Regions from separate parts of the Pseudomonas sp. S2_E01 genome, predicted to be linked through region 2. Evidence: predicted binding sites of a transcription regulator. Region 2 holds the regulator's gene; the other holds the start of a gene.
What was found. Region 2 encodes FliA, which starts transcription of late flagellar genes. Its sites were predicted from a motif close to CTAAAGTTTNNNNNNNNNNNGCCGNTAA; they were not measured.

Region 1 (15,156 bases), 2.8 Mb from region 2:
CCCCGACCACCGAGGTGCCGTTATGCGGACATGCCACGCTGGCCAGCGCCTTTGTCTTGTTTGACATCTACAAGGAAACCGCAGAACGCCTGGATTTCATCTGCAAGTCCGGCCCGCTGAGCGTGAGTCGCGAAGGTGAACGCCTGTGGCTGGACTTCCCGGCCATCGAGACGTCGGAAGTGGGCGTGACCGTGGATGTCGAGCGCGCACTGGGTGTCGAGGCGGTTGATGTGCGAGGTTCCAATGAGCTGTTCGTGGTGCTGGAGTCCGAACAGGCCGTGCTCGATTGCCAGCCTGACATGGTCGCATTGGCCAAGTTGCCTTGGCTGGGCGCTATTGTCACTGCCAGGGGTGGCAAGCACGATTTCGTCTCGCGCTACTTTGCCCCGGCCATTGGCATCAATGAAGACCCGGTGACCGGCTCGACTCATTGCAGCCTGATCCCCTACTGGTCCAAGCGCCTGGGCAAATCGAGCCTGAGCGCCTATCAATGCTCGAAACGCGGCGGTGAATTGTTCTGCCGGCTGGAAGGGGACCGGGTGAAGATCGGCGGGAATGCGACGCTGGTGGCCAGCGGCACCCTGATGTTGGGTTAACCCCTCAAAAAACCTGTGGGAGCGAGCTTGCTCGCGATAGCGGTGTGTCAGTCATTACCTCTTGGCTGACACACCGCTATCGCGAGAAGGCTCGCTCCCACTATGGATTTTGTACAGTCGGGGGTGTGTTTCAGCCCGCAGTGCTGTACCGCCGCACACCTGATTCAACCATCGGAATCTGCGCGGCCGTGCTGCCGGACGCCTGGAACAGCACCAGATGATCAGCGGCGACCTGGATCCCGACATCCGCGCCGACCTGATGATCGACGTGGCTCGGGAAAATCGATTCCAGCTGGGCGCCGGTCGGTAATTGCAGGCGGTACAGGGTGGAGGCACCCTGGAACGACTTGCCGACAATCCGCCCCTTCAATGCGCTGTCCGGTGCATAAATGATGTCGTCCGGACGCAGCAACACGTCCACGGCACCACCGGTGGGCCAGGTGTAGGCGCGGTTGCCGCGCAGTTCTCCAAGCTCGGTCTGCACCGAGTCCGGGCTGCTGAGCTGGCCACGAATGAAATAACCCTGGCCGATGAAGCTCGCGACGTAAGGCGTCTGCGGTTCGTGATAGAGGTTGTAGGGCGTATCCCACTGTTCCAGACGGCCCTCCTTGAACACGCCGATGTGATCGCTGACCGCGAAGGCTTCCTCCTGGTCGTGGGTCACCAGGATTGCACTGGTGCCACGGGCCTTCAGGATGTCGCGCACTTCGTGACTGAGCTTGCGTCGCAATTCGCCGTCGAGGTTGGAAAAGGGCTCGTCGAGCAACAGCAACTGCGGTTCCGGCGCTAGGGCACGGGCCAGGGCCACACGTTGTTGCTGGCCTCCGGACAGTTCGTGGGGGAAGCGTTTGCCGAGGTTCTTCAGGTTGACCAGTTCCAGCAGCTCTTCAGTGACCCGGTCTTTATGCGGATGCTTGCGAATACCGAAGGCGATGTTCTCGGCCACGCTCAAATGCGGAAACAGGGCGTAGTCCTGGAACACCATGCCGATCCGGCGTTTCTCCGGAGCCAGGGTGAACCCAGCGCTGGAGATCGTCTCGCCGGCCAGGCTGATTTCACCCTCGTGAACCGGTTCGAAGCCGGCAATTGCCCGAAGCGTCGTGGTTTTGCCGCAGCCCGAGGAGCCGAGCAGGCAACCGATGTCACCGGCATTCAAATGCAGGTTGAGGTTCTGCACCACACGCTGGTCTTGATAGCCGCAGGCGAGGTTGCGCAGGTTTAGCAGTAGTGGCTGGCTCATGCGTGGTGGTACGCCGGCTCGACGAGAAACTCGAGCAGGGCCTTTTGTGCGTGGAGACGGTTTTCTGCCTGATCCCAGGCCACGGAGCGCGGGTCATCGAGCAGGTCGAGGCTGATTTCCTCGCCACGGTGGGCGGGCAGGCAATGCATGAACAGCACGTCCTCGGCGGCCAGGTCCAGCAACGCACGATTGACCTGGAATGGCGCGAACAGCTTCAGGCGTTTGGCGGTTTCTTCTTCCTGACCCATGGAGGTCCAGACGTCGGTGCTCACCAGGTGGGCACCGCGCACGGCCTCCTGCGGGTCGCGGACGATGGTCACGCGATTGCCGGCCTTGGCAACGAATACCGGGTTGGGTTCGTAGCCTTCCGGGCAGGCAACGCGCAACTGGAAGTCGAACTGGATCGCCGCTTCTATATAGCTGTTGCACATATTGTTGCCGTCACCGATCCAGGCGACGGTCTTGCCCTGGATCGGGCCGCGATGCTCCAGGAAGGTTTGCATGTCGGCCAGCAATTGGCAGGGGTGCAGATCGTCGGACAGGCCGTTGATGACCGGTACGCGCGAGTTGGCGGCAAACTCGGTCAGGGTGCTGTGAGCGAAAGTACGGATCATCACCGCGTCGAGCATGCTCGACATGACGATGGCGGCGTCGCCGATCGGCTCGCCACGACCCAGTTGGGTATCGCGCGGCGACAGGAAGATCGCCTGGCCGCCGAGCTGGATCATGCCGGCTTCGAACGAAATACGGGTGCGGGTCGAGGACTTCTCGAAAATCATCCCGAGCACGCGGTTTTTCAGTGGCTCGAACAGTACGCCGCGGTTACGCAGGTCTTTGAGCTCCACGCCTCGACGGATCACGCTGACCAGTTCGTCGGGCGTGCAGTCCATCAGGGAGAGAAAGTGCCTAGCGCTCATCATTAACTACCTTTTTGCAACAGACCGCAGATACTCAAAGCCTTGTTTTTCGGAACAACGGGCGAGACCTGCGGCGTAAGCCGCACGGGGCGACGAAATAGGGAAGGCGCGATCTTGACATTAAATGTCGCGTTTTTCCAATAGGCTACGGTGTTGGCGGATTTCAGAGGGGCTACGGGGAGACCGCGATAGCGCGTTTGAAGTTTTATTCCTGACAGCAGCCCGTCATTTGTACACCGGGCTCGCGGGGCTTGGCAATCAAGCGGGGCGGGGATGGAGCGATGGCGGTCGGTTTCCGAGCCGGTGCCAGTCGTCGTTAATGGCAATGTGCTGCGTCTGAAACACTTGCTAATGGAATGGGCTGGGTTATAACTAAGTCACAATTGATGCAGGAAGCTTCTTGAATGGATTCGAAAGAACAGCAACTCATGGAATTGCTTGGCTTGACCGCCCGCGCATTGACACACCTCACAGCCTCGGTGACATCGATGTCCTTCGAGCTGATGCGCAGCCAGGACGAGGTGACCAAGGCTGCCGGTCGACGCATGATCGATCGCATGGCTACCATCAGCACAGGGCTCGATGAGCACTGGCGCATCATTGGCGAGCTTACCGGCGTCCACCTCGCCCACGAGCAGATCGAAACCATTCAGGAAATCCAGATGCAGGCGCCGTCGAGGTTGCCTTCCAACTGATGGCTGGTGGCAATCGGCTGGGCTGATGGGGGGCGATTCACAAGACAGACGTCGCTGGCGCCGCGCTTGTGCGGGGGGCATAGTTTTGATCCCGCGGCCGAAAGTGCCGGCCCCCGTACAAAAAAGAGACTGGCCATGACCAAGACTCTCCATCACCGTGCCTGCCACCTGTGTGAAGCCATCTGCGGCCTGACCATCGAGACCACCGAAGCCGACGGCAACGTGCAAATCACCTCGATCAAGGGCGATGCCCAGGATACCTTCAGTCGTGGGCACATTTGCCCCAAGGCTGTGGCGCTCCAGGACATCCAGAACGATCCGGATCGCCTGCATCAGCCGATGCTGCGGGTTGGCAACGATTGGCAACCCATCGAGTGGGAGGACGCCTTCAAGCTGGTTGCCGAACGTCTGGTCGGGATCCAGGCACGCCACGGGCAGAATGCGGTGGCGGTGTATCAGGGCAACCCGAGCGTTCACAACTACGGGCTGATGACCCACAGTAATTACTTCCTGGGCTTGCTGAAAACCCGCAACCGGTTTTCCGCCACCTCCGTTGACCAGTTGCCACACCACCTGACCAGCCACCTGATGTACGGCCATGGCTTGCTGTTGCCGATCCCGGACATCGACCACACCGATTTCATGTTGATCCTGGGCGGCAATCCGCTGGCCTCCAACGGCAGCATCATGACTGTACCGGATGTGGAAAAGCGTCTGAAGGCGATCCAGGCCCGGGGTGGCAAAGTGGTGGTTGTCGATCCGCGTCGCAGTGAAACGGCAGCGATTGCCGACCAGCATTTGTTCGTACGTCCGGGTGGCGATGCGGCACTGTTGTTCGGCTTGCTCAACACCCTTTTTACCGAAGGTCTGACCCGTGAAAGCCATTTGCCGGTGGACGGCCTGGATCAAGTGCGTGAAGCCATCGCAGGTTTCAATGCCGAGGCCATGAGCCCGCTGTGTGCGGTCCCTGCCGATCAGATCCGGCAACTGGCACGAGACTTCGCCGCGGCACCGACCGCGGTCTGTTATGGGCGTATGGGCGTTTCGACCCAGGCGTTCGGCACCCTCTGCCATTGGCTGGTCCAACTGATCAACCTGGTGACGGGCAACCTCGATCGCGTGGGCGGCGCGTTGTGCACCGAGCCCGCTGTGGATCTGGTGGCCACCACCTCGGGCGGACATTTCAACCTGTGGCAGAGTCGCGTTTCCGGGCGCCCGGAATACGCGGGCGAGTTGCCGGTGTCGGCCATGGCCGAAGAGATGCTCACGGGTGGGGAAGGGCAGGTGCGGGCATTAATCACCGTGGCCGGCAACCCGGTATTGTCGACGCCCAATGGCCGGAAACTGGAGCAGGCGCTGGACGGGCTGGAGTTCATGGTCAGTGTTGACTTGTACATTAACGAAACCACGCGTTACGCCGACCTGATCCTGCCGTCGACATCGGCCCTGGAAAACGATCACTACGACACTACGTTCAACCTGTTTGCGGTGCGTAACGTTACGCGCTTCAACCGCGCCATCCTGGCCAAGCCGGAAGGTGCGTTGCACGACTGGGAGATTTTCGTCGGGCTGGCCAAGGCCTTCGCCGAGAAGACCGGCAAGGAACTCAAACCGACAATGCCGCCGGCGAAAATGATCGACATGGGGTTGCGGATGGGCGCCTACGGCGATGCCTCGGAGCACAAGTTGTCACTGGCTACGCTTTTGGATCATCCGCACGGCATCGACCTGGGCGCCCTGAAGTCCAACCTGGCGAAGCGGTTGAAAACGGCCGGACAACGCATCCAGGCGGCTCCCGAGGTGATGCTTGCCGACCTGGCTCGCTTCGCCACGTTGCAGGCGCCGGCAGTCGATCAGTTGTTGATGATCGGGCGTCGTCATGTGCGCAGCAATAATTCCTGGATGCACAATTACCACCGGCTGGTGAAAGGCAAACCCCGTCATCAGTTGCTCATGCATCCGGATGATCTGGTCAGCCGCGGGCTCAGTGATGGGCAGCGGGTGCGAGTCAGCTCCCGTGTGGGGGTGATTGAAGTGGAAGTACTGGGCAGCCTGGAAATGATGAAAGGCGTGGTCAGCCTGCCTCACGGTTGGGGGCATGCGCGGCCCGGCGTGCAGATGACCATTGCCAGCAGCCAGCCAGGTTCCAGTGCCAATGACCTGACGGATGAATGTCAGCTCGACGAACTGTCGGGTAACGCGGCGTTGAATGGCGTGCCGGTCACGGTGGCAGCGGCTTGAGCGGGTCTGTCGGGGAGTCCGAGCATCACGACGGGGTTTCCGTTACAATGCGCCACCGTGCCGACCCCTGAGTCGGAAAGTTCAGTCGAGGTGCTTCATGGATATCATCGAAACGATTAAAGAGCAGATTGCGAACAACACCGTTCTGCTTTACATGAAAGGCTCGCCGAATGCCCCGCAGTGCGGCTTCTCCGCAAAAGCTGCGCAGGCCGTAATGGCGTGTGGTGAGAAGTTTGCGTACGTGGATATCCTGCAGAACCCGGAGATCCGTGCCAACCTGCCAAAATACGCCAACTGGCCGACTTTCCCGCAACTGTGGGTGGCGGGTGAGCTGGTCGGCGGTAGCGATATCATGACCGAGATGGCTGCAGACGGTTCGCTGCAAACCACCATCAAGTCGGCTGTTGAAGCGGCTGCTGCGAAGGCGTGATTGCTGCTAGCGCAGGCACAAAAAGCCCCGCCTCTTGAGAGAGCGGGGCTTTTTTTATGCGCAGATCCCCTGTAGGAGCGAGCTTGCTCGCGATGGAGATCAACTAAAACACGGGTCATCAGACTATCCGCGTTGTCTGGTCCACCATCGCGAGCAAGCTCGCTCCTACAGGGTGGGGTATCGCACATACAAAAATGCCCCGCGTCTGAGAGAGCGCGGGGCTTTTTTTGGCGTCGGGAATATTACTCGTCGTCGCCCATCTGCGATTGCAGGTAGTTCTCAAGACCGATCTTGTCGATCAGGCCCAGTTGGGTTTCCAGCCAATCGATGTGTTCTTCTTCGGACTCAAGAATGTCCTCGAGCAGTTCACGGCTGCCGAAATCGCCAACGGTTTCGCAATGGGCGATCGCGACTTTCAGGTCCGCATGACCGGTCTTCTCGATGCGCAGGTCGCACTCAAGCATTTCCTTGGTGTGCTCGCCGATGTGCAGCTTGCCCAGATCCTGCACGTTTGGCAGGCCTTCCAGAAACAGGATGCGCTTGATCAGCTTGTCCGCGTGTTTCATCTCTTCGATGGACTCGTGGTATTCATGCTTGCCCAGCTTGTTCAGGCCCCAATCTTCATACATGCGGGCATGCAGGAAATATTGATTGATCGCGACCAGCTCATTGGCAAGGATCTTGTTGAGATGCTGGATGACTGTAATGTCGCCTTTCATGATGGGGTCCTGCCCTATGTTAGCTGTCTATGAGGCAGAGTTTGAGCCGCATACTTAGGGGTGTCAAACCTAAGTTATTGAATAATAAATGAAAATTAATCGGAATAAGAATGTTTGTGTTCCGCGTCTAGCGCGTAACCAGTTGATTTTCAGGCATAAAAAAACCGGACATTAAGTCCGGTTCTTTAAAAGGGGGTATTCACGCAGCATTAAATTCTACCGGGAAAGGAATCGCGGCCTGGGCAGTTTGTACTTGGGTCAGGGTATCGCGCACCACTTCCTTGGCGAGGCAGGCGCACTTGCCGCATTGGCTGGCTACGCCGGTAGCCTGACGGACTTCCTTATAGCTGCAGCATCCTTCATAGATTGCATCGCGGATTTGACCGTCGGTAACGCCAGTGCAGAGGCAGACATACATAAGTAAAAACCGTCGCTGGTTGTGACTCAATTGCGATGGATCTTAATGTTAACGAGAATGATTGTCAAAGTGGTTTCTGACAGCTTTGCCCGATATAGCAACAAGACTGACGAACGGTTTTTTGCAGCCATCTGCCATTAGCCCTTTTGGGCGGCCATTCGGCGCTCTGGTGAAAATCCGTTGAGGACAGCATAAAAACGCAGTGTATGATGACCGGTCCTTATGAAGGGGTGGGTGTCACAGGGCTGTCGCCTGAGGGTGACAGGCTGGCGCAAACCCGGGAACTTCACGTTTTTACACCAGGAGATATTCAATGAGCGTACTCGTAGGCAAGCAAGCCCCTGACTTCACCGTACCGGCCGTTCTGGGCAATGGCGAAATCGTCGACAGCTTCACCCTGTCGTCGGCCATCAAAGGCAAATACGGCCTGGTGTTCTTCTATCCGCTGGACTTCACCTTCGTATGCCCGTCCGAGCTGATCGCTCTGGACAATCGCATGGCTGATTTCAAGGCGCGCAACGTTGAAGTGATCGCCGTTTCGATCGACTCGCACTTCACCCATAACGCCTGGCGCAACACCCCGGTCAACAACGGCGGTATCGGCGAAGTCCGTTACACCATGGCTGCCGACATGAAGCACGAAATCGCCAAGGCCTACGACGTTGAGTCCGAAGGCGGCGTGGCTTTCCGTGGCGCGTTCCTGATCGACGACAAGGGTGTCGTTCGCTCGCAGATCATCAACGACCTGCCGCTGGGCCGTAACATGGAAGAGCTGATTCGTCTGGTCGACGCTCTGCAATTCCACGAAGAGCACGGTGAAGTCTGCCCTGCGAACTGGAAGAAAGGCGACAAAGGCATGAACGCTTCGCCAGAAGGCGTTGCGGCTTACCTGACCGAGCACGCAGCTGCCCTGTAAGGCGCGTTCGAGGCACAAAAAAAACCGGCCATCATGGCCGGTTTTTTTATGGGCAGGGTCGCGACTCATCAGTCGTCGAAATCTTCCCACCCGCCCATCTGTTTCCAGCGATTGACGATGCCGCAGAACAGTTCGGCCGTCTTCTCGGTGTCGTAGCGAGCCGAGTGGGCCTCGCGACCATCGAAGTCGATATCGGCTGCCTGACAAGCCTTCGCCAGTACCGTTTGCCCGTAGGCCAAGCCAGCCAGGGTGGCAGTGTCGAAGCTGGAGAAGGGGTGAAACGGGTTGCGCTTCATGTCCAGGCGTGCGACGGCGGCATTCAGGAAGCCCAGGTCGAAGCTGCTGTTGTGGCCGACCAGAATCGCCCGCTTGCAGCCGTTGGCCTTCAGCGCCTTGCGTATCCCACGGAAGATGTCGTTCAGGGCTGTCTCTTCACTCACGGCCATGCGCAACGGGTGATCGAGCTTGATCCCGGTGAACTCCAGGGCCGCTGCTTCGATGTTCGCGCCTTCGAAAGGCTCGACGCGGAAGAAGTACGTGTGATCAGGGTAAACGAAGCCCTTTTCATCCATGGCGATGGTGGTCGCCGCGATTTCCAGCAGGGCGTCGGTGGCCGAGTTGAAACCACCGGTTTCTACGTCGACGACCACGGGCAGGTAACCACGGAACCTGGCAGCCATCGGATGGCGTGAACCACCTGCGCTCGAACCGTCCTGTTCGTCGTCGAAATGGTCTTCACTCACGCGTGTTCCTCCAGCAGGCGCCAGCGCAGTTTTTCACCGGCGCGCAGCGGGATAACGGTCAGCTCGCCAAATGGCAGGCTGGTTGGTGCGGTCCACTCGTCGCGAACCAGGGTGATGCGATCAGTATTCACGGGCAGGCCATAGAAGCGCGGGCCATTGAGGCTGGCGAAAGCTTCGAGCCTGGCCAGCGCGTTGCGCTGTTCGAAGGCTTCGGCATACAACTCGATCGCGGCATAAGCGGTGTAGCAACCGGCGCAACCGCAGGCGGCTTCCTTGGCATGCTGGGCATGCGGTGCCGAGTCAGTGCCGAGGAAGAACTTTTCGCTGCCGCTGGTGGCGGCGTCGAGCAGGGCTTCCTGGTGGGTATTGCGCTTGAGGATCGGCAGGCAATAGAAGTGCGGCCGAATCCCGCCAACCAGCATGTGGTTGCGGTTGTACAACAAGTGATGAGCGGTAATGGTCGCGCCGACGTTGGCCGAAGCCTCGTTGACGAACTGCACGGCATCGCCAGTCGTGATGTGCTCGAACACCACCTTGAGTGTCGGGAAACGCTCCACCACACGACGCATGTGCTCGTCGATGAAGATTTTTTCGCGGTCGAACACGTCGACATCGCCACGGGTGACTTCACCGTGAATCAGCAAGGGCATACCGACTTCGGCCATGGCCTCGAGCGCAGGGAAGATTTTGTCGATGCTGGTGACGCCAGAGTCCGAGTTGGTGGTCGCACCGGCCGGGTACAATTTGGCGGCATGCACGAAACCGCTGGCCTTGGCCTGACGAATTTCTTCGGGCTGGGTGCGGTCGGTGAGGTATAGCACCATCAGCGGTTCAAAACGGCTACCGGCCGGACGTGCAGCGAGAATGCGCTGGCGATAACCGTCGGCTTCAGCGGCGTTGCGCACCGGCGGTACCAGGTTGGGCATGATGATGGCGCGACCAAAGGTGCGCGCGACATCCGCAACAGTATTGGTCAACACGGCACCATCACGAAGATGTATATGCCAGTCGTCGGGACGCAGCAGGGTCAGGCGGTCGGACATGAGGGGATTCCAGGCGGGGCAAACTCTGGGGAATGCTACCGGAAAAGACTCTCTCAGGCACCCGCTATCAAGTTTTGCGACAAGCTACCGATATCCAACAGGTATGCCGTAAATATGTATCGGTCTTTTGTTGTAGAAGCCAATGGAGCCTCCCGTGCGCCAGCGTTATTTAGCCTTGCTCAGTGTGTTTGCCAGCCTTCCCGCGATGGCGCTCACTTTCCAGACCCGTCTGGAGAGCATCGAGTGGACGGTCGAAGGGGACAAATTCGAGTGTCGCCTGACTCAACCGATTACCGATTTCGGTTCGGGTGAGTTCGTGCGCCGCGCTGGGGAGCAGGCGACGTTTCGTCTGAAAGCCTACAACTCGATGGTCGGTGGCGGTTCGGCGACCTTGTTGGCGGCGGCCGCACCGTGGCAGCCGGGGCGGGGCGACATCAATCTCGGCTCGGTCAGGATCGGCAGTGGCAACGTTCTGTTCAACAGCTCCCAAGTCCAGGCCGGCCGTCTGATCAGTGGTTTGATGGACGGACGCAGCCCGGTCGTCCGGCATTTCTCCGGCGATGGCCGCGTCTCGGAAGTTCGCCTGCTGCCCGTCAAGTTCAGCAAGGCGTTCAACGATTATCAGGGTTGCGTGGCGAAGCTGCTGCCCAAAAACTTCGAACAGGTCAAACAATCGCAAATCGGCTTCCCGGGCGAGGGTATGGAACTCGATACGCAGGCCAAGGCGCAGTTGCAGGTGATGCTGGACTTCATGAAGGCCGATCCTACGGTTAACCACATCGAGCTCGACGGTCACTCGGACAACAGCGGCAATCGCCTGGCCAATCGTGAGCTGTCGCGTCGCCGGGCGCTGGCGGTCATGGAGTATTTCAAGGCCAACGGGGTGCAGGAATCGCAGATAACCGTGCGTTTCCATGGCGAGCGTTATCCGCTGGTCCCCAACACCTCGTCCGCCAACCGGGCGAAGAACCGCCGGGTGAATGTCCACCTCGCTCGCGTCGCCCCCGTCGAGACGCCGGCGCCCCAGACCACGGCATCGGCGAGCGCAGCGAAGACTTCCTGAGCCGCGACTGTTCGTCGCGCGCTCGACATAATCTGTCGCTTCGTCGTCATAAGCTGTCGCGCCACTGTAAATTATTCTGCATGACCGGTAGACTTGACGGCTTTCCGTAAACCCCGTGGAGTGATGGCATGGCGGACGTAAACAAGGTCGTTCTGGCGTATTCCGGCGGCCTGGACACTTCGGTGATCCTCAAGTGGCTGCAGGATACTTATAACTGTGAAGTGGTGACCTTTACCGCTGACCTGGGTCAGGGTGAAGAGGTCGAACCTGCTCGCGCCAAGGCGCAGGCCATGGGCGTAAAAGAAATCTACATCGACGATCTGCGCGAAGAGTTCGTGCGAGATTTCGTGTTCCCGATGTTCCGCGCCAACACTGTTTACGAAGGCGAGTACCTGCTGGGTACTTCCATCGCTCGTCCGTTGATCGCCAAACGCCTGATCGAAATCGCCAACGAAACCGGCGCTGACGCCATTTCCCACGGCGCCACCGGCAAGGGTAACGACCAGGTTCGTTTCGAGCTCGGCGCCTACGCCCTGAAGCCCGGTGTGAAAGTGATTGCACCTTGGCGTGAATGGGACCTGCTGTCCCGTGAAAAGCTGATGGATTACGCGGAAAAGCACGCGATCCCGATCGAGCGCCACGGCAAGAAAAAATCCCCGTACTCGATGGATGCCAACCTGCTGCACATCTCCTATGAAGGCGGCGTGCTGGAAGACACCTGGACCGAGCACGAAGAAGACATGTGGCGTTGGACCGTGTCGCCAGAGAAGGCCCCCGACAAGGCGCAATACCTGGAACTGACCTACCGCAATGGCGACATCGTGGCATTGGACGGCGTCGAAATGACCCCGGCCACCGTGCTGGCGACCCTGAACCGTATCGGTGGTGAACACGGCATCGGTCGTCTCGACATCGTCGAAAACCGTTACGTGGGCATGAAGTCCCGTGGCTGCTACGAAACCCCTGGCGGCACCATCATGCTGCGCGCCCACCGTGCGATCGAATCGATCACCCTGGACCGCGAAGTGGCTCACCTCAAGGATGAGCTGATGCCTAAATACGCCAGCCTGATCTACACCGGCTACTGGTGGAGCCCTGAGCGTCTGATGCTGCAACAGATGATCGACGCGTCCCAGGTCAACGTGAACGGCGTCGTGCGCCTGAAGCTCTACAAGGGCAATGTGATCGTCACTGGCCGCAAGTCCGACGATTCGTTGTTCGACGCCAATATCGCGACCTTCGAGGAAGATGGCGGCGCCTACAACCAGGCTGACGCGGCGGGCTTCATCAAGCTCAACGCCTTGCGCATGCGGATCGCAGCCAATAAGGGTCGCAAGTTGTTCTGAGGCGCGTGACCTGGAATTTGTGGCCTTGTGTTCGACAAGGCCACAAATTTGAGAATAGGATTTTTTCTTTCGGACATTGCGACGTAGCGTTTTTAAGAACAACTCCCTCCTTCTTCCTCCTCCCTGTCGCTAGAAAGCGACTGGCCGTTGTGCGTCCGATGTGCCAGTTTGATCAATGAGCGTTACGGTGTGGGAACTCAAGTTGTAAACGACGCAAAATGGCAAGCTGCTGCGTTTCTTCACCTGCCTGAAAAAATCGACTGCGCTTTCTTTAAACAGACTCTGCGATTCGGCCGTGATGAGGAACACGACGACGTGTGCCGAATCTGATTTGGCGGTCCTGCCCAGGAGCTCGCGCCACTGTGTCCTCCCGTTTATGCACCGAGCATCGACGAGGTGCAAACCCTTCACCCGGGCAGGCAACTCGATGTGATGCGACGTTGAAGATTTTGTCAGCGTAAGGTCTGGCGGCCCCTTTGCTGTATCCGGACGTTCGGTCGTGTCCAGGGCATCGATGAAGTGTTCTCCCTTCTCGTAATCGGACGGCGCATATAACGATCGATAGTTGAAGTTCAAGGTGGCGAAAAACAGCATTAACAAGTAAAACGGAAAGCTGATCAGAAACCAGATATAGACTTCTCGTTCCTTATGGTCGAGGAAAGGGAGAGAGAGGGCTGCCGATGTTTCAGACAGTGTTGCGAATATGGCGATTACTGTCATGGGGTTGGTGATTTTTTGTTTTAGATTCATCATGTATTGTACTCATGGAAGTTTATCTTTTCTCGTTGGGTTGGTTAATTATGTTTTGCCGGTCTTCATATTAGCGGTGAAGTTTAGATTGTCCTATAACCCTATTTTAATTCGTCCGTGTTATTGAAAATCATTTGGTAAGCATTCGTGTGGATGAAAAGCGATGCGGTTCACTTCAATTTTCGCTCGCCCGGTGATCATCCAGCTTAGCTCACCGTCAGCGGGTGTTGCAGCACGAAGGGGATTGTGACGGAATTATGTTTTTTATTAGATTGATACATATTTTTCTTAAGGTGGATCGGCGTAAGGCAAGTAAAGTTTGCATCACTCAGTTTTTGCAGATTTCCTGTAAGAAAAATCCGTGTTGTTTGTAGGGAATGTCTCTCGCTGCCCGTGGCTGGGGGGGGCGGCATGCCATGGGCGAAACGACTAGGCTATTGTGCGGGCTCTAAAAATTCGAACAGCGAAAATTGGACCTGCCCATGAATAAAGTGCTGATCGTGGATGATCACCCCGTCATTCGGCTTGCGGTACGTATGCTAATGGAGCGTCATGGCTATGAAGTCGTTGCCGAAACAGACAATGGCGTGGATGCATTGCAACTGGCGCGTGAACATATGCCGGACATTGTTATTCTGGATATAGGAATACCGAAACTCGATGGACTGGAAGTCATCGCGCGCCTGGTTTCGGCGGCCATGCCAATGAAAGTGTTGATATTGACTTCCCAGGCCCCGGGGCATTTTTCGATGCGTTGCATGCAGTCAGGGGCAGCCGGATATGTTTGCAAACAACAGGACCTCACTGAGTTGCTCAGTGCAATAAAAGCGGTACTGTCGGGCTACAGTTATTTTCCCAACCAGGCGTTGCACACTGTGCGCTCCAGTCTGGGGAACGCCAGTGAAGCCGATATGGTCGATCGTTTGTCTGGTCGAGAAATGATGGTGTTGCAACAATTGGCTCGCGGCAAGACCAATAAGGAAATTGCTGACGGAATGTTTCTCAGCAATAAAACCGTCAGCACTTATAAAACTCGCCTGTTATTGAAACTCAACGCGCGGTCCCTGGTGGACTTGATTGAGCTGGCGCAACGCAATGGGCTGGTGTGATTGCACTCGTGGCGGGGCGAGCGACTCCACTGTGTCACACACAAAGAAAAGCCTCCGTTCAGGGAGGCTTTCAGGTGTTATAGATCAAAATCATAATCGGCCAATTGCTTTTGCAGTCGGCGCTCCTCCAGCAAGTTGTCGATCGTGCGGCGTTTGCTCAGGTTGGTCTTCGCCACTTCCACCACCGGCTCTGCGTCATCGGCTTCAACGGCTGTGAAGTCCTCTTCTACGTCCAATTGCTCTTTACCAGTGCTCATTAGGTTAGCTCCAGGCTAAGACTGCCTTTGGCGCTCCTTATATCGACAAACTCATTCCGGGTAAAAAAGATTTTTTCAATCGATCAATAAGCAAACCTAATAGCAACTCAATCGTCCGACGTCTTGTGCTTGTATTCGCACAGGTCCTCGATGCGGCAGCTGCCACAGCGGGGTTTGCGGGCCAGGCAGACGTAACGCCCGTGAAGGATCAGCCAGTGATGGGAATCGAGCAGATATTCTTTTGGCACAAACTTCATCAGCTTGTTTTCCACCTCGACGACATTCTTGCCGGGCGCAATGCCGGTACGGTTGCTGACGCGAAAAATGTGTGTATCCACGGCCATGGTCAGTTGGCGGAACGCCGTATTGAGTACAACGTTGGCGGTCTTTCGGCCGACGCCGGGCAGTGCTTCCAGTTCTTCGCGAGTCTGCGGGACTTCGCTGCCATGGCGTTCCATCAGCAGTCGGCAGGTCTCGATGACATTTTTTGCCTTGCTGTTGAACAGGCCGATAGTCTTGATGTATTCCGACAGTCCCTCCACCCCCAGCGCATGAATGGCCGCCGGGGTATTGGCCACCGGATACAGCTTGGCCGTTGCCTTGTTCACACCGACATCCGTCGATTGCGCCGAGAGAATGACCGAGATCAGCAATTCGAACGGCGTGGAGTAGG
Region 2 (15,156 bases):
CTGTTAATCAAAAAAAGTCAGGATCATGGAATGAACGCACTTTCTCGCCGCTTCTACACCAACGAAGTGTCTTCTGAATTTCTCCAATCACTGGACCAAGCTCCCTTTACCGAGCAACAACTCGAAGGGTTCAGTGAACAAGCCCTCGCCTGTCATCGCCAGAATTTGATTTTCTGCGAGAACCACCCCCCGATAGCCATTCGCAGGATGGCAACTGAAGGCAGTCAGACCCGCTACGGCGGCGTCATCGTTCAGGCCTCAGGTGTTGTACAGATCACGCTCGAAGACGACCAAGAGGTGCGAGTTGCCCGCGTTGGAGACTACGCGCTGTATGCGAATGGCCAAACCGCAAGAATCGTGACAGGTGCCGGGCAAAGTAATAGCCACGTCGCGCTGGTCGGCAGTCAACTGGATAACGGCGATACCATCATCAACACGCCGCAAAACGTCAGTCTGTTCGTGATTCGCGACGGCTCCCCCATGCCCGAAGACTTTCTCCCCTGCGTAGGGAATGAATAATGGGTCGACAAAGCGTCAACGGGTTGGGTCAGGGACTGCACGAAGACCGGACGACTACCGGTGCGGTCTGTATCAGTAGCCTCCCCTGTGCTACTCAGGGAGGGCGAGCCGTATTGAGGCTTGGGGATAAAACCACGCCGTGCCCGAGGTGCGGTGAACCCGGCGTTATCACCGACAGTATGCCGGCCATGAAGTGGCGCGGCATTCCGACGGTGCTGGACGGGGCGCAAATCCGCTGTGGGTGCCCGCCGGGTACCAACCGGCTGAAAGCTCCGCTTGAGCGACCGGCCAGATTACGCACCAGCGCTGGTCGTACAGCGGTGAGCGACTTGCCTGCTGCGGCCACCTCTGGGGCTCAACCGGCAAATCGTCCATCCAGTCTGCATGCCCCTGCGCCTGCTCAACCGACAGACTCGCCTATTCTGGAACCGGGCTTCCACGTCGTTCCGTTCAGCATGTCCGGCTCGCAATTGCTGGCTCGGTTACTCCCCTCCTCCCCTGCGCAGCCGACCGACCGGCTGCTGATGCTCAACCCGACATTCGAAAAAGGCTACAAGGCCGGTGAACTCTTTGTGCTGGGCGATTCCCACGCGCCCATGATGTGCACCCGCGAAGAAGCCGCAATGATGGCCGCCGCGGAACAAGTGCGCTCGGCCCTGGCGCCCCTGAGCGAGGATGAAGCCGACTTCATGGCCCGTCACCAGGTCGAGATCGCCATCATGTCGGGCGTCAGTCAATCGCTGGGCGTCAGCAAAGACATACTCGACAGTGGTCTGCAACGGATAAAGGACACGGTGCGCAGCCTCGAGCATCTGCACCAACGCGAGTTCAACGCCCACGGCCACCTGAAAAGCCCGGCGTTTTTTAACGCGCGCCGTGAGCTTTACCAGCAACTGGATGGGCAACTGAAAAGCACCTTCCTGAACAAACCGCTCAACCTTGGCAACTACGACCTCCTGCGCCGAGACCTCGGAATATCCACACGCAGCCTCGTCCATCACTGGAACAAGGCAGGCGTCTCGGGGCCGATACCGGGTTATGCCACCCACATGGAGCAGATCGCCAAAACGGCCAAGTACCTTAAATACGGCGGATATGTCGGCACCACGCTGGGAGGCGCTGCGTCGTATATGAAAGTTCAGGAAGTGTGTCGGGCCGGAGAAACGGAGGAATGTGAAAAAGTGCGGTTTACGGAGACGGGGAGTTTTGTGGGTGGGATGGGGTTCGGTGGGTTCGGCGCATGGAGTGGCGGCACCGCGGCGTCCACTGTTTGCGTTGGAGTTGGAGCTGCCACCGCAGGTGTGGGCGGGGTGGTGTGCGGTTTAATATTGGTTGGAGCAGGCAGCTACCTAGGGGGTGAAGTAGGAGAATGGTTCGGCGAATTGATAGGTGAAACAACCTATAAGGCCACGAAGTGAGCGAATACAAGTTTTGGTTGTATGTGCAAATAGCTTTCGGCGTCACTCCATTCATAATCGGTTGGTCTGGCATGGCTTTGGGCGCCTACATTGCTGGCACAAACGATTTTCACCGAATGAGAACCGCACTCTCCAATAGCAAAGCCCTTGAGCATCCTCTGTTCAGGTTCTCAGACGATAACCTGATATCCCGATGCTATACAGTAGCCGCGATCAGCGGTTTACTGCTGCATAAAAATTTGAATATTCGTCGCGGACTATTAAACCCTACGGACCTGGAAAACTTCCCAAATAGTTTAAAATGTCGACTACTTGCATCTTGCTGGTTAGTATATATCGCATTTTCCTGGGGAGTTGCAGGTGCATTGCTTCTTAAATTTATAGATGAGGTAGTTTAAACCCAACCGAAACGTCATTAAGCGTCGGCAACTACGACCTCCTGCGCCGAGACCTCGGAATATCCACACGCAGCCTCGTTCATCACTGGAACAAGGCAGGCGTCTCGGGGCCGATACCGGGTTATGCCACCCACATGGAGCAGATCGCCAAAACGGCCAAGTACCTTAAATACGGCGGATATGTCGGCACCACGCTGGGAGGCGCTGCGTCGTATATGAAAGTTCAGGAAGTGTGTCGGGCCGGAGAAACTGAGGAATGTGAAAAAGTGCGGTTTACGGAGACGGGGAGTTTTGTGGGTGGGAGGGGGGGGGGGTGGTGCGGGTGGAGCTATTTTGGGTGGTAAAGCAAGCGCTTTATGTATTGGTCTAGGAGTTACTACTGCTGGAGTAGGGGGAATCGCTTGTGTTTTGATAATGGTCGGGGCAGGAAGTTACGTAGGGAGCAAGATAGGAGACTCTATTGGGGAATGGTCGGGCGAACAAGTTTACAAGGTGATTAAATGACTGATTTCAAGTTATGGCACCCATACGTGAGGATTTTTTTGGGTTTAGCACCATTCGTGCTTGTCCTATCGAGCGTAGCGATTACTGCTTACATTGCGCAGAGCCGTGACTTTCATCGAATGATTACGGCGCTTTCAAAAAGCAAGGCAACTGGGCATCCTCTAATAAGATTTTCAGACCAAAAATTAATATCCAAGTGTTATACCGTTAACTCTATGAGCGCTTTGATTTTTCATAAAAAACTCAGTCTTCGTCGCGAACTACTAAACCCCGTTGACTTAAAAGACTTCCCCAAATACTTAAAGATTCGCTTACTCTCGACGTGCTGGTTATTATACATCGGGTTATTTTGGCTGACTGCGTTCAATATTTTTTTAAGACTTACAGATGAAATAGCTTGAACACTATCAAAACGCTACAACCCGCTGAACAACCACCTTCCTGAACAAACCGCTCACCCTCGGCAACTACGACCTTCTGCGCCGACCTCGTCATATTTATCAAAATTTAGCCTCATACTGTACTTCGACAACATCCAATACCTTCTACATGGCATTGTATTCGGAGCACAGTACAAAACGCGCCATACCTGTTGAAAGATGGCGCGTTCTGAAGATTTATCGACAGGGCATTCAATTTTCCCTGCGAATCTGACCCGCTATATGGCCATGGGGGTGACTGAGTTGAACTTCATAGGTCACCTTCTGGCCTACTTCGGGAGGATTATCAAAATTACCATCCCAGTCAAGAAAAGACTTCTTAAAGTATTTTAGCTCTTGTCCATCCTCACCGGTAATTAAACCTAGAAGGGACTTTTCCAGATCACATGTCGTGATGACACCTTTAACCCGAACAACTTTGCTCATCGTTACTCTCCAGCGTGGTTAAGTCCGAGGAGGATATCGCTAGTGAGCGAACACGCATCTTAAAGAGAGTAACAGCAGGTGTAACCTGGCAGATCTGTTAGCAAAACCGGGCTGGATCCGAGTATTGCCTGATATGAACAGCATCTGTAGGAGCGAGCTTGCTCGCGATGGAGGACCAAACAACGCGGTGCATCAGGCATGTAGCGTCATAGTTTAAGTCCATCGCGAGCAAGCTCGCTCCTACAGGTTTGAGTGTCACCTTGGGAGCGAGGCAGACGTCGCGGGTCAGGGAGGGATTCAGCCTCTGTGCAACTTGCTCATCAATTCCGCCTCGGCCTGGGTCAGGCCGCAGGACTGGGTCAGTTCGTCGACGCTTGCGCCCATCCCGACCAATCGTGCCGCCTGGGCAAATGACAGGCTGGAGGGGTCACGCTGCTCCAGCTGAGCCAGCTTGTCGGGCAGCGGAGCGACCACCGCGCGCAGTTCATGCAGGTCTTCGCCCATGCGCACGTTGCCGCTCTGATAGTTTTCGACCAGCCTGGCCAGTTCCTTGATGCGCTGATCACGCAGCGCATCGCCCTGGGCCTGTTGCGCGGCGATCTGCCGCTGACCACGAATGTACGCCAGGAACATTGCCAGCGTGCCTGCCCAGAAAAGGAACAGGACAATGACCGCAACCTCGAGAATCAATCAGATATTCTCCAGTTCCGACCATTCCTCTTCGCTCATCATCTTGTCCAGCTCGACCAGGATCAGCAACTCGTTGTTCTTGTTGCACACGCCTTGAATGAACTTGGCGGACTCTTCGTTACCGACATTAGGTGCGGTTTCGATTTCCGACTGACGCAGGTAAACCACTTCGGCCACGCTGTCGACCATTATGCCAACCACTTGCTTGTCGGCTTCGATGATGACGATACGGGTGTTGTCGCTGATCTCGGCGTTCATCAGGCCGAAACGCTGGCGAGTATCGATCACGGTCACCACGTTGCCACGCAGGTTGATGATACCCAGCACATAGCTTGGAGCACCCGGAACCGGCGCGATCTCGGTGTAGCGCAGGACTTCCTGAACGCGCATCACGTTGATGCCGTAGGTTTCATTGTCCAGCTTGAAGGTTACCCATTGCAGGATCGGATCTTCGGAACCCTTTGCAGACGACGCCTTATCATTCATACCCTGACCCCTCGAAAAACCGCCCTGGCGGTGTGTGTTCGGTGCGATGGCAAGTCATTTGCCCCCGCGTGTTTTTATGTTGGTTTGTGGATCGGCTTGACGCCGCCCATGTGCTTTGCACCGCCGCTGGCAATCAGCTCGGCGAGTGCGGCAACGTCGAGCAGCGCGCACATGTGCTCAATGACCGTGCCTGCCAGCCACGGTCGCTGGCCTCGATGGGTGCGCCATTTGATTTCGTTCGGGTCCAGGCGCAATGAGCGGCTGACCTGATGCACCGCCAGGCCCCACTCGTAGCCCTGAACAGAAATTACGTATTGCAAGCCTTGGCGGAAGTCATCGCGATAACGATCAGGCATGACCCAGCGGGCGGTGTCCAGCACCTTCAGGTTACCGGCCTGGCTCGGCAGGATGCCGAGGAACCACTCCGGTTGCCCGAACAAGGGTGTCAGTTCCTGGCCGGCCAGGGAATAAATCGAACCCAGGCACACCAGCGGCACTGCCAGGGTCAGCCCGGCCACATCGAATAACAGGCATTCGAACGCGTCGGCCGCCCATGCTGGACGACCGTCGGACTCCACCGGTGGCGGTGTGTTGCTCGGCGGCAGGTGGACTTCAACGATCGGTGGCACCAGCGCCTGCAGCAACGGCGCAATGGTTGACACCGGCGCCATTACCGGGGCGGGTGCATCCACCAACGCGACCGGCGCTTTCACGACCGGCGCTGCCACTGGGGCAGCGACAGGCGCTGGTTTCTCGGGCGCCTTCTGGGCATCACGAGCCTGCTCTTCGAGCACTGCGGCCTGGAATTCGTCGAGTGCCGCTTCGACCTCGGGCACCTCGGCAACCACCTCGACTTCTGGCGGCAATTCTTCGGTCGCATCCATCAGCAAGCTGTCCAGATAAGACTGGAGTGCCAGTTGTGGACGAGACGTGATTTTGACCGGGCGATTCATCTTACGCCACCTGCGCGACGGATTGCTGCGCCAGCAATTGCTTGAGCAGGGCACGGTAGGCCAAGACGCCACGGCTCTTGCCGTCGAACTGCGAAGGCGTGACACCGGCACGGCTGGCGTCGCGCAAGCGCGTGTCGACCGGGATATAGCCCTGCCAGATTTCATCCGGGTACTTGTCGCGCAAGACGCGCAAGGTGCCCAGGGACGCCTGAGTGCGGCGGTCAAACAGGGTCGGCACGATATTGAACGCCAGTGGCTGCTTGCGCGAGCGATTGATCATTGCGAGGGTATTGACCATGCGCTCCAGGCCTTTGACGGCCAGGTGCTCGGTCTGTACCGGAATAACCAATTGCTGACTGGCCGCCAAGGCATTGACCATCAACACGCCGAGCAGCGGTGGGCTGTCGATCACTGCGTAATCAAAGTCCTGCCACAGTTGCGCGAGGCTCTTGGCGATGACCAGGCCCAGGCCACTCTGCCCTGGCGACTGACGCTCTAGGGTCGCCAACGCAGTGCTCGACGGAAGCAGGGATATGCTGGCGTGACTGGTGGGCAACAGCAACTGCCCAGGCAGGCCTTGCGGCACGCTGCCCTTGTGCAGGAACAGATCGTAGCTGCTGTGCTCCAGGCTGTCGGGGTCGTAACCGAAGTAGCTGGTCATCGAGCCGTGTGGGTCGAGATCGACAACGACCACGCGCTTGCCCGCATCGGCCAGTAACCCGGCTAACGCGATGGAGGAAGTGGTTTTACCAACACCACCCTTTTGATTGGCAACTGCCCAGACTCTCATTCGGATTGTTCCTCCCGGCCGCACCGGTCGACCGAGAAATAGCTCAACGTGTTAATACGGGTGACGGAGAATTGACGGAGCTCTCACGTACCGGCGGTTTGACCGGTGCAGGTGCAGTTTGTGTGCCAGCACGCTTCAACGCCGCATCCGGTTGCGCATTGGCCGTTCCGGTGCCGGTCAGGCTGCGACGCACATCGAGATTGCGAGACACCACCAATACCACGCGGCGGTTACGCGCCCTGCCCTCTGCCGTGGTGTTGTTGGCCACTGGCTGAAACTCGCCGTAACCCACTGACGCCATCCGACTGGGGTTGACGCCCTGCATCGCCAGCATGCGCACGATGCTTGCCGAGCGCGCCGAGGACAGTTCCCAGTTGGTCGGGTATTGCGCGGTGCGGATCGGCTGGTCGTCGGTAAAACCTTCGACATGGATCGGGTTGTCGAACGGCTTCAGGATGCCCGCGACCTTGTCGATGATATTGAACGCGACGTCGCTGGGCATGGCATCACCACTACCGAACAACAGGCTGGAGTTAAGTTCGATCTCGACCCACAGTTCGTTGCCACGAACCGTCATCTGGTTGGAGCTGATCAGGTCGCCAAACGCGGCGCTGATGTCATCGGCGATGCTTTTCAGCGGATCGGTGGACCCGGCGATACCGGCATCCACCTGCTCGCTGTCCTTGACCAGCGGCTTGGCCGGGGTCACGGTCTTGGGCCGCTCCTCGCCGATGGGAATCGGTTGCAGCGAGCGATCCGCATCGGTGAAAACGCCGACCAGCGCTTGCGAAATAATCTTGTACTTGCCTTCGTTGATCGAGGAAATCGAGTACATCACCACGAAGAAGGCGAAGAGCAAAGTGATGAAGTCGGCGTAGGAAACCAGCCAACGCTCATGGTTTACATGCTCTTCACGATGTCGACGTCGTGCCATTGCCCATTACCCCCATCAATCCATGAAGCCCTGAAGCTTCAATTCGATAGAGCGAGGGTTTTCACCTTCGGCGATGGACAGGATGCCTTCGAGCAGCATTTCGCGATAACGCGACTGACGCAAAGCCACGGACTTGAGCTTGGCAGCGATTGGCAGCAGCACCAGGTTGGCGCTGGCCACACCGTAGATGGTGGCGACGAAGGCCACGGCGATGCCGCTCCCCAGGTTCGCCGGATCAGCCAGGTTGCCCATGACGTGGATCAGGCCCATGACCGCACCGATGATGCCGATGGTTGGCGCGTAACCGCCCATGCTTTCAAAGACTTTGGCGGCTTCGATGTCGCGGCTTTCCTGAGTGTAGAAATCCACCTCAAGAATGCTGCGAATCGCTTCAGGCTCGGCACCATCGACCAGCAGTTGCAGGCCCTTGCGCGAGTAGCTATCGGGTTCGGCATCGGCCACGCCTTCCAGACCGAGCAGGCCTTCCTTGCGCGCGGTCAGGCTCCAGTTCACCACGCGATCGATGCCGCCGGCCAGGTCAACGCGCGGCGGGAACAGGATCCAGCCGAGAATCTGCATGGCGCGCTTGAAGGCGCTCATGGGAGATTGCAGCAGCGCCGCGCCGATGGTCCCGCCGAGCACGATTAGCGCCGCAGGACCGTTTGCCAGCGCACCCAGGTGACCGCCTTCAAGGAAGTTGCCGCCGATGATGGCGACAAACGCCATGATGATCCCGATAAGGCTGAGTACGTCCATCAGATGCACGCCTCGACCAGGTGCTTGCCAATATCGTCGAGGCTGTACACCGCGTCGGCGAGTTCAGCTTTGACGATGGCCATCGGCATGCCGTAGATCACACAACTGGCTTCATCCTGCGCCCAGATCGAACTGCCACCCTGCTTGAGCAGGCGCGCGCCTTCACGACCGTCAGCGCCCATGCCGGTCAAAACTACCGCCAGAACTTTGTCGCCGTACGACTTGGCCGCCGAACCGAAGGTGATATCCACGCACGGCTTGTAGTTCAGACGCTCGTCACCGGGCAGGATTTTCACCGCTCCCCGGCCGTCGATCATCATCTGCTTGCCACCCGGTGCCAGCAACGCCAAGCCCGGACGCAGGATGTCGCCATCCTCGGCTTCCTTGACACTGATACGGCAGAGCTTGTCCAGACGTTCGGCGAACGCCTTGGTGAACGCTGCCGGCATGTGCTGGATCAACACGATCGGCGCCGGGAAACTGGCCGGCAACTGGGTCAACACCCGTTGCAGGGCAACCGGACCACCGGTAGACGTACCGATGGCCACCAGTTTGTAGGGTTTGCGCTTGGGCGCCGGCGAAGACGGTGCGTGGGCCGGTGCCGTTGTGCGGGTTGGTGTAGCCGCCACACGCGCAGGGGTGCTGCTACCACCAAGACTGGAAGACACAGAACTCGGCCCTGGCGTCGGTGCCGGTGCGCTGTAGGCACTGCCACGACGATTACTGCGCGAGATGCTCAGGATCTTCTCGCACAGCAGTTGCTTGACCTTCTCGGGGTTGCGCGAGATGTCTTCGAAATTCTTCGGCAGGAAATCCACCGCACCAGCGTCCAGCGCATCCAGGGTGACCCGGGCGCCTTCGTGCGTCAGCGAGGAGAACATCAACACCGGAGTCGGGCAGCGCTGCATGATGTGCCGCACCGCCGTGATGCCATCCATCATCGGCATCTCGTAGTCCATGGTGATCACGTCCGGCTTGAGGGCCAGCGCCTGATCGATCGCTTCTTTACCGTTGGTCGCCGTACCGACGACCTGGATGTTGGAGTCTGCTGAAAGAATTTCCGAGACGCGGCGGCGGAAAAAACCCGAATCGTCCACCACCAGGACCTTGACTGCCATAAACACTCCGTTAGGCGGCGGCGGGGCACTAGCGCCCCGCTCCCCCTGAATCAAATACGCCGTGCGGCGTAACGCTTGAGCATGCTCGGAACATCGAGAATCAGTGCGATGCGACCGTCACCGGTGATGGTGGCGCCCGACATGCCTGGGGTTCCCTGGAGCATTTTGCCCAATGGCTTGATGACCACCTCTTCCTGGCCCACCAGTTGATCGACGACGAAGCCGATCCGCTGTGTGCCCACCGAGAGGATCACCACGTGGCCTTCACGCTGCTCTTCGTGAGCGGCAGAACTGACCAGCCAGCGTTTGAGGTAGAACAACGGCAGCGCCTTGTCCCGCACGATCACCACTTCCTGGCCATCCACCACGTTGGTGGTCGACAGGTCGAGGTGGAAAATCTCGTTGACGTTTACCAGCGGGAACGCAAACGCCTGGTTGCCGAGCATGACCATCAGCGTCGGCATGATCGCCAGCGTCAACGGCACCTTGATGACGATCTTCGAACCCTGGCCCTTGGTCGAGTAGATGTTGATCGAACCGTTGAGCTGGGAAATCTTGGTTTTCACCACGTCCATGCCCACGCCACGACCCGACACGTCGGAGATCTCGGTCTTGGTCGAGAAACCCGGGGCGAAGATGAGGTTGTAGCACTCGGTGTCGCTCAGGCGGTCGGCCGCGTCCTTGTCCATCACCCCGCGTTTTACCGCGATGGCGCGCAGGACATTCGGGTCCATGCCCTTGCCGTCATCGGAGATCGACAGCAGGATGTGGTCGCCTTCCTGTTCGGCGGCGAGGATGACTTTGCCACCCCGGGCCTTGCCCGACTCTTCGCGCTCTTCCGGCGACTCGATACCGTGGTCGACGGCGTTTCGCACCAAGTGGACCAGCGGATCGGCCAGGGCCTCGACGAGGTTCTTGTCGAGGTCGGTCTCTTCACCGACCAACTCCAGGTTGATCTCTTTCTTGAGCTGGCGAGCCAGGTCACGAACCAGGCGCGGGAAGCGCCCGAAGACTTTCTTGATCGGCTGCATCCGGGTCTTCATGACCGCGGTCTGCAAGTCGGCAGTGACCACGTCGAGGTTCGACACGGCCTTGGACATGGCTTCATCGGCGCTGTTGGCGCCCAGGCGCACCAGGCGGTTACGCACCAGCACCAGTTCGCCGACCATGTTCATGATTTCGTCGAGGCGCGCGGTGTCGACCCGCACGGTGGTCTCGGCTTCGCTCGCCGGTTTTTCCGCCGGCGGCGCCGCTGCCGCGCGAGCAGGTGCCGGTGCGGCAGCTGGTTTGGCTGCGGCAGCAGGCTTCGGTGTTTCGGCCTTGGGCTCGGACGCCTTGGCAGCCGCCGGAGCCTTGGCCACAGGTGTTGCCACCGAAGCAGCAGACGCACCGCCGTTCACATCGGTGAACTTGCCTTTGCCGTGCAAATCATCGAGCAACGATTCAAATTCGTGATCGGTGATCAGATCGCTGCCGGCAGCGGCAGCGTTTGGCGCAGCCGACGCAGGGACCGATGCGATGGCCGACTCCAATGCGTCGACCGCAAAGTTACCTTTGCCATGCAACTGATCGAGCAGTGCCTCGAACTCGTCGTCGGTGATGTCGGAGCTGTCGCCCGGCTCTTTCGCGCTCGCGCTGGCCGCAGGTGCGGCTGGCGCGGCACCGACCGCATCGGCGGCGAACTGGCCCTTGCCGTGCAACTGGTCGAGCAGCGACTCGAACTCGGCGTCGGTGATCTCATCACTGACCACCTCGGACGTTTCGACCGCAGCGGCCACCGGCGCCTCGGCTTCGGCCTTGACGGCGTTCAGCGAGTCCAGCAACTGTTCGAATTCGTTGTCGGTGATGTCGCCTGATTCGGCTTGCGCCGCTGCTTGTGGCTCTTCAGCCACGGCTACAACCGGCGCGGCCTCATCAGCCGATTGCGGCTCGGCCAGACGAGCCAGCGCGGCGAGCAATTCAGGCGTAGCAGCCGTAATCGGGCTACGGTCGCGAACTTCGCTGAACATGCTGTTCACCGAGTCCAGTGCTTCGAGAACCACGTCCATCAATTCCGAGTCGACGCGACGTTCACCCTTGCGCAGGATGTCAAACACGTTCTCGGCGATGTGACAGCACTCCACCAGCTCATTGAGCTGGAGGAAGCCGGCGCCCCCTTTTACAGTGTGAAAACCGCGAAAAATTGCATTGAGCAAGTCCGCATCATCAGGTCGACTTTCCAGCTCGACCAGCTGCTCGGACAGTTGCTCTAGAATCTCGCCGGCCTCAACCAGGAAATCCTGAAGGATCTCTTCATCGGCGCCGAAGCTCATTAATGGTGTGCTCCTAACAGAACAGGTCTAATAAAACCTAAAATCCAAGGCTGGATAGCAAATCGTCCACATCGTCCTGACCGGACACAACGTCTTCTCTTTTATCGGCATGAATCTGCGGACCTTCACCCTGAGAGAGATGTTTTTGTGGATCTTTTTCTGCAAGCATCGCTTCCCGGTCATGTTCGATGCCCGCAAAGCGGTCCACCTGACTGGCCATGAGCACAAGTTTGAGCAGATTGGTTTCAACGTCCGTGACCAATTGCGTCACACGCTTGATCACCTGACCGGTGAGATCCTGGTAATCCTGCGCGAGCAGAATGTCGTTGAGGTTGCTCGATACCGCCCGGTTGTCCTTGCTGCTGCGAGCCAGGAAACCGTCGACACGCCGCGCCAGTTCGCGAAACTCTTCGGCCCCGACTTCGCGGCGCATGAAACGCCCCCAGTCCGTGCTCAACGCCTGGGCTTCATCGCCAAGGCTGTTGACCAGAGGCGTTGAGCTTTCGACCAGATCCATGGTGCGGTTCGCAGCGGCCTCGGTCAGCTTGACAACATACCCCAGGCGCTCGGTGGCATCCGTGATCTGGGACACTTCCTCGGCTTGCGGCATGTGCGGATCAATCTGGAAATTGACGATCGCGCTATGCAATTCGCGGGTGAGCTTGCCCACTTCCTGATACAGGCCGCGGTCACGGGTCTGATTGAGCTCATGGATCAGTTGTACCGCGTCACCGAACTTGCCTTTTTCAAGGCTTTCGACCAATTCGACCGCGTGTTTTTTCAGGGTCGACTCGAACTCGCCCTGTGAAGATTCTTTGTGGTCCATAGCTCCCCCGTGGCGCGGTGACTCAACCGATGCGTTCGAAAATCTTCTCGATTTTTTCTTTCAACGCCTGGGCCGTGAAGGGTTTGACGACATAACCGTTTACACCGGCCTGGGCGGCTTCGATGATCTGCTCGCGCTTGGCTTCTGCAGTGACCATCAATACCGGCAGGTGCTTGAGTTTTTCGTCGGCGCGCACGTGGCGCAGCAGATCGATACCGGTCATGCCAGGCATGTTCCAGTCGGTTACCAGAAAGTCGATGCTTCCGCTGTTGAGAACCGGAATGGCGGTGATGCCATCGTCAGCCTCAACCGTGTTGGTGAACCCAAGGTCACGCAACAGGTTCTTGATGATCCGCCGCATCGTTGAAAAGTCATCAACGATGAGGATTTTCATGTTCTTGTCCAATTCGACCTCCAAGCAGTCTTAAACGCGCCCAGCACCTGGACGCGCCATTTCAATCAATTCGGCAGAGCACTCAATGACTGTCTGGAGCACAACAGATCGAGACCGGCGCGGTTCAACCCCGCACCAGCCACGTTCGCAGTGTCCCCACACTGCCTTCAGCGCGCTCGCCACTCCCCCAAACGCCCCCGCAAACGGGCCGCGCACTGGCTGTGTAACTGGCTGACCCGAGATTCGCTGACCCCCAGGACCTCACCGATTTCCTTGAGATTCAACTCTTCGTCGTAGTACAGCGCCAACACCAGTCGCTCGCGCTCCGGCAAATTGGCAATCGCGTCCGCCAGCGCCGCCTGGAAGCGTTCGTCTTCCAGATCGCGTGACGGCTCGAGATGAGCACTCGCGCCATCCTCATGCAGCCCTTCGTGTTCGCCGTCCTGCAAAAGATCGTCGAAACTGAATAACCGGCTGCCCAGGGTGTCGTTCAAAATCCCGTAATAATCATCGAGACTCAATTGGAGTTCGGCCGCAACTTCGTGATCTTTAGCGTCACGGCCGGTTTTAGCTTCAATCGAGCGAATTGCGTCGCTGACCATGCGGGTATTGCGGTGAACCGAGCGTGGCGCCCAATCCCCTTTGCGCACTTCATCAAGCATGGCGCCACGGATTCGAATGCCCGCGTACGTCTCGAAACTGGCGCCTTTGCTGGCGTCGTATTTGGTGGACACTTCCAGCAGGCCGATCATCCCGGCCTGGATCAGGTCTTCGACCTGAACACTGGCCGGCAGGCGCGCCAACAAGTGATACGCAATGCGTTTGACCAGTGGCGCGTAACGCTCGATCAGCTCGTACTGCGCGTCACGCGCCGATTTCTTGTAGAGGTTGTAACCGCTGGCGGTCATAGCACGGGTCCTGCCGTTTGTTGCACGAGGCGCTCGACGAAAAACTCCAGGTGCCCGCGCGGGTTGGCGGGCAGTGGCCAGGTATCGACCTTCTGTGCAATGGCCTTGAAAGCCAGCGAGCACTTGGAACGCGGGAAAGCTTCATAAACAGCGCGCTGCTTCTGGACGGCCTTGCGTACGCTTTCGTCGTAGGGCACCGCGCCGACGTATTGTAGGGCGACGTCAAGGAAACGATCCGTGACCTTTGTCAACTTGGCGAACAGGTTGCGCCCTTCCTGAGGGCTCTGGGCCATGTTGGCCAGGACGCGGAAACGGTTCATGCCGTAATCACGGTTGAGCAGCTTGATCAGAGCGTACGCGTCGGTGATGGACGTTGGCTCGTCGCAGACCACCAGGAGGACTTCCTGGGCGGCGCGGACAAAACTGACTACCGAGTCACCAATACCCGCAGCGGTATCGATCACCAGCACATCGAGGTTGTCGCCGATATCGCTGAACGCCTGAATCAGGCCGGCATGCTGGGCCGGACTCAGGTGCACCATGCTCTGTGTGCCGGAGGCGGCGGGAACGATGCGGATGCCGCCGGGGCCTTGCAACAATACGTCACGCAGCTCGCAGCGGCCCTCGATCACGTCGGCCAGGGTGCGTTTGGGTGTCAGGCCCAGCAGAACGTCGACGTTCGCCAGCCCCAGATCGGCGTCCAGCAGCATGACCCGCCGGCCTAGCTCCGCTAGAGCCAGGGACAAGTTCACTGACACGTTAGTCTTGCCGACGCCACCCTTGCCGCCGGTCACCGCGATCACCTGTACGGGATGCATGCTGCCCATGTTATTTCTTTACCTTGTCTTGCATAGACGGAGGCCACATGACTGGCTGCGCGTTCGCAACTGGAACAATGCCTGGCAGACCATCGATGTAGGTACAAAAACTGTTCACCTCAGCCAACCTGCTTGGTCGGACTGTGGTAGATGTCAGCGAACATGTCAGCCATGGCTTCTTCGCTGGGTTCTTCCTGCATTTGCACGCTGACGGCGCGACTGACCAACTGATGACGGCGCGGCAAATGCAAGTCATCCGGAATACGTGGTCCATCGGTGAGGTAAGCCACCGGCAATTCATGACTGATTGCCAGGCTCAACACCTCGCCCAAACTAGCCGTTTCATCCAGTTTAGTCAGGATGCAGCCTGCCAGCCCGCAGCGCTTGTAACTATGATAAGCGGCCGTTAGAACCTGCTTCTGGCTGGTGGTTGCGAGCACCAGGTAATTTTTTGCCCGGATGCCAC

Region 1: the regulator FliA is predicted to act here: its motif matches at 10,025-10,052, upstream of AB4O36_RS02365 (flagellar protein MotY).

The regions. Positions count from the first base shown of each region.
Region 1 is NZ_CP162762.1:485,134-500,289, forward strand. It holds gene AB4O36_RS02310 (PhzF family phenazine biosynthesis protein) at 1-596, shown strand, start outside; gene AB4O36_RS02315 (ABC transporter ATP-binding protein) at 727-1,836, opposite strand; gene argF (ornithine carbamoyltransferase) at 1,833-2,753, opposite strand; gene AB4O36_RS02325 (hypothetical protein) at 3,158-3,448, shown strand; gene AB4O36_RS02330 (molybdopterin oxidoreductase family protein) at 3,584-5,689, shown strand; gene grxD (Grx4 family monothiol glutaredoxin) at 5,787-6,119, shown strand; gene bfr (bacterioferritin) at 6,362-6,838, opposite strand; gene AB4O36_RS02345 (bacterioferritin-associated ferredoxin) at 7,038-7,256, opposite strand; gene AB4O36_RS02350 (peroxiredoxin C) at 7,570-8,172, shown strand; gene rnt (ribonuclease T) at 8,241-8,915, opposite strand; gene pyrC (dihydroorotase) at 8,912-9,958, opposite strand; gene AB4O36_RS02365 (flagellar protein MotY) at 10,113-11,021, shown strand; gene AB4O36_RS02370 (argininosuccinate synthase) at 11,150-12,367, shown strand; gene AB4O36_RS02375 (hypothetical protein) at 12,497-13,120, opposite strand; gene AB4O36_RS02380 (response regulator transcription factor) at 13,600-14,226, shown strand; gene AB4O36_RS02385 (PA3496 family putative envelope integrity protein) at 14,304-14,483, opposite strand; gene nth (endonuclease III) at 14,591-15,156, opposite strand, start outside.
Region 2 is NZ_CP162762.1:4,009,611-4,024,766, forward strand. It holds gene AB4O36_RS18600 (PAAR domain-containing protein) at 31-519, shown strand; gene AB4O36_RS18605 (PAAR domain-containing protein) at 519-1,937, shown strand; gene AB4O36_RS18610 (hypothetical protein) at 3,472-3,705, opposite strand; gene AB4O36_RS18615 (DUF2802 domain-containing protein) at 4,003-4,395, opposite strand; gene AB4O36_RS18620 (chemotaxis protein CheW) at 4,396-4,881, opposite strand; gene AB4O36_RS18625 (CheW domain-containing protein) at 4,956-5,834, opposite strand; gene AB4O36_RS18630 (ParA family protein) at 5,836-6,624, opposite strand; gene motD (flagellar motor protein MotD) at 6,668-7,558, opposite strand; gene AB4O36_RS18640 (flagellar motor protein) at 7,574-8,314, opposite strand; gene AB4O36_RS18645 (protein-glutamate methylesterase/protein-glutamine glutaminase) at 8,314-9,432, opposite strand; gene AB4O36_RS18650 (chemotaxis protein CheA) at 9,483-11,744, opposite strand; gene AB4O36_RS18655 (protein phosphatase CheZ) at 11,782-12,570, opposite strand; gene AB4O36_RS18660 (chemotaxis response regulator CheY) at 12,593-12,964, opposite strand; gene fliA (RNA polymerase sigma factor FliA) at 13,132-13,872, opposite strand; gene fleN (flagellar synthesis regulator FleN) at 13,869-14,699, opposite strand; gene flhF (flagellar biosynthesis protein FlhF) at 14,810-15,156, opposite strand, start outside.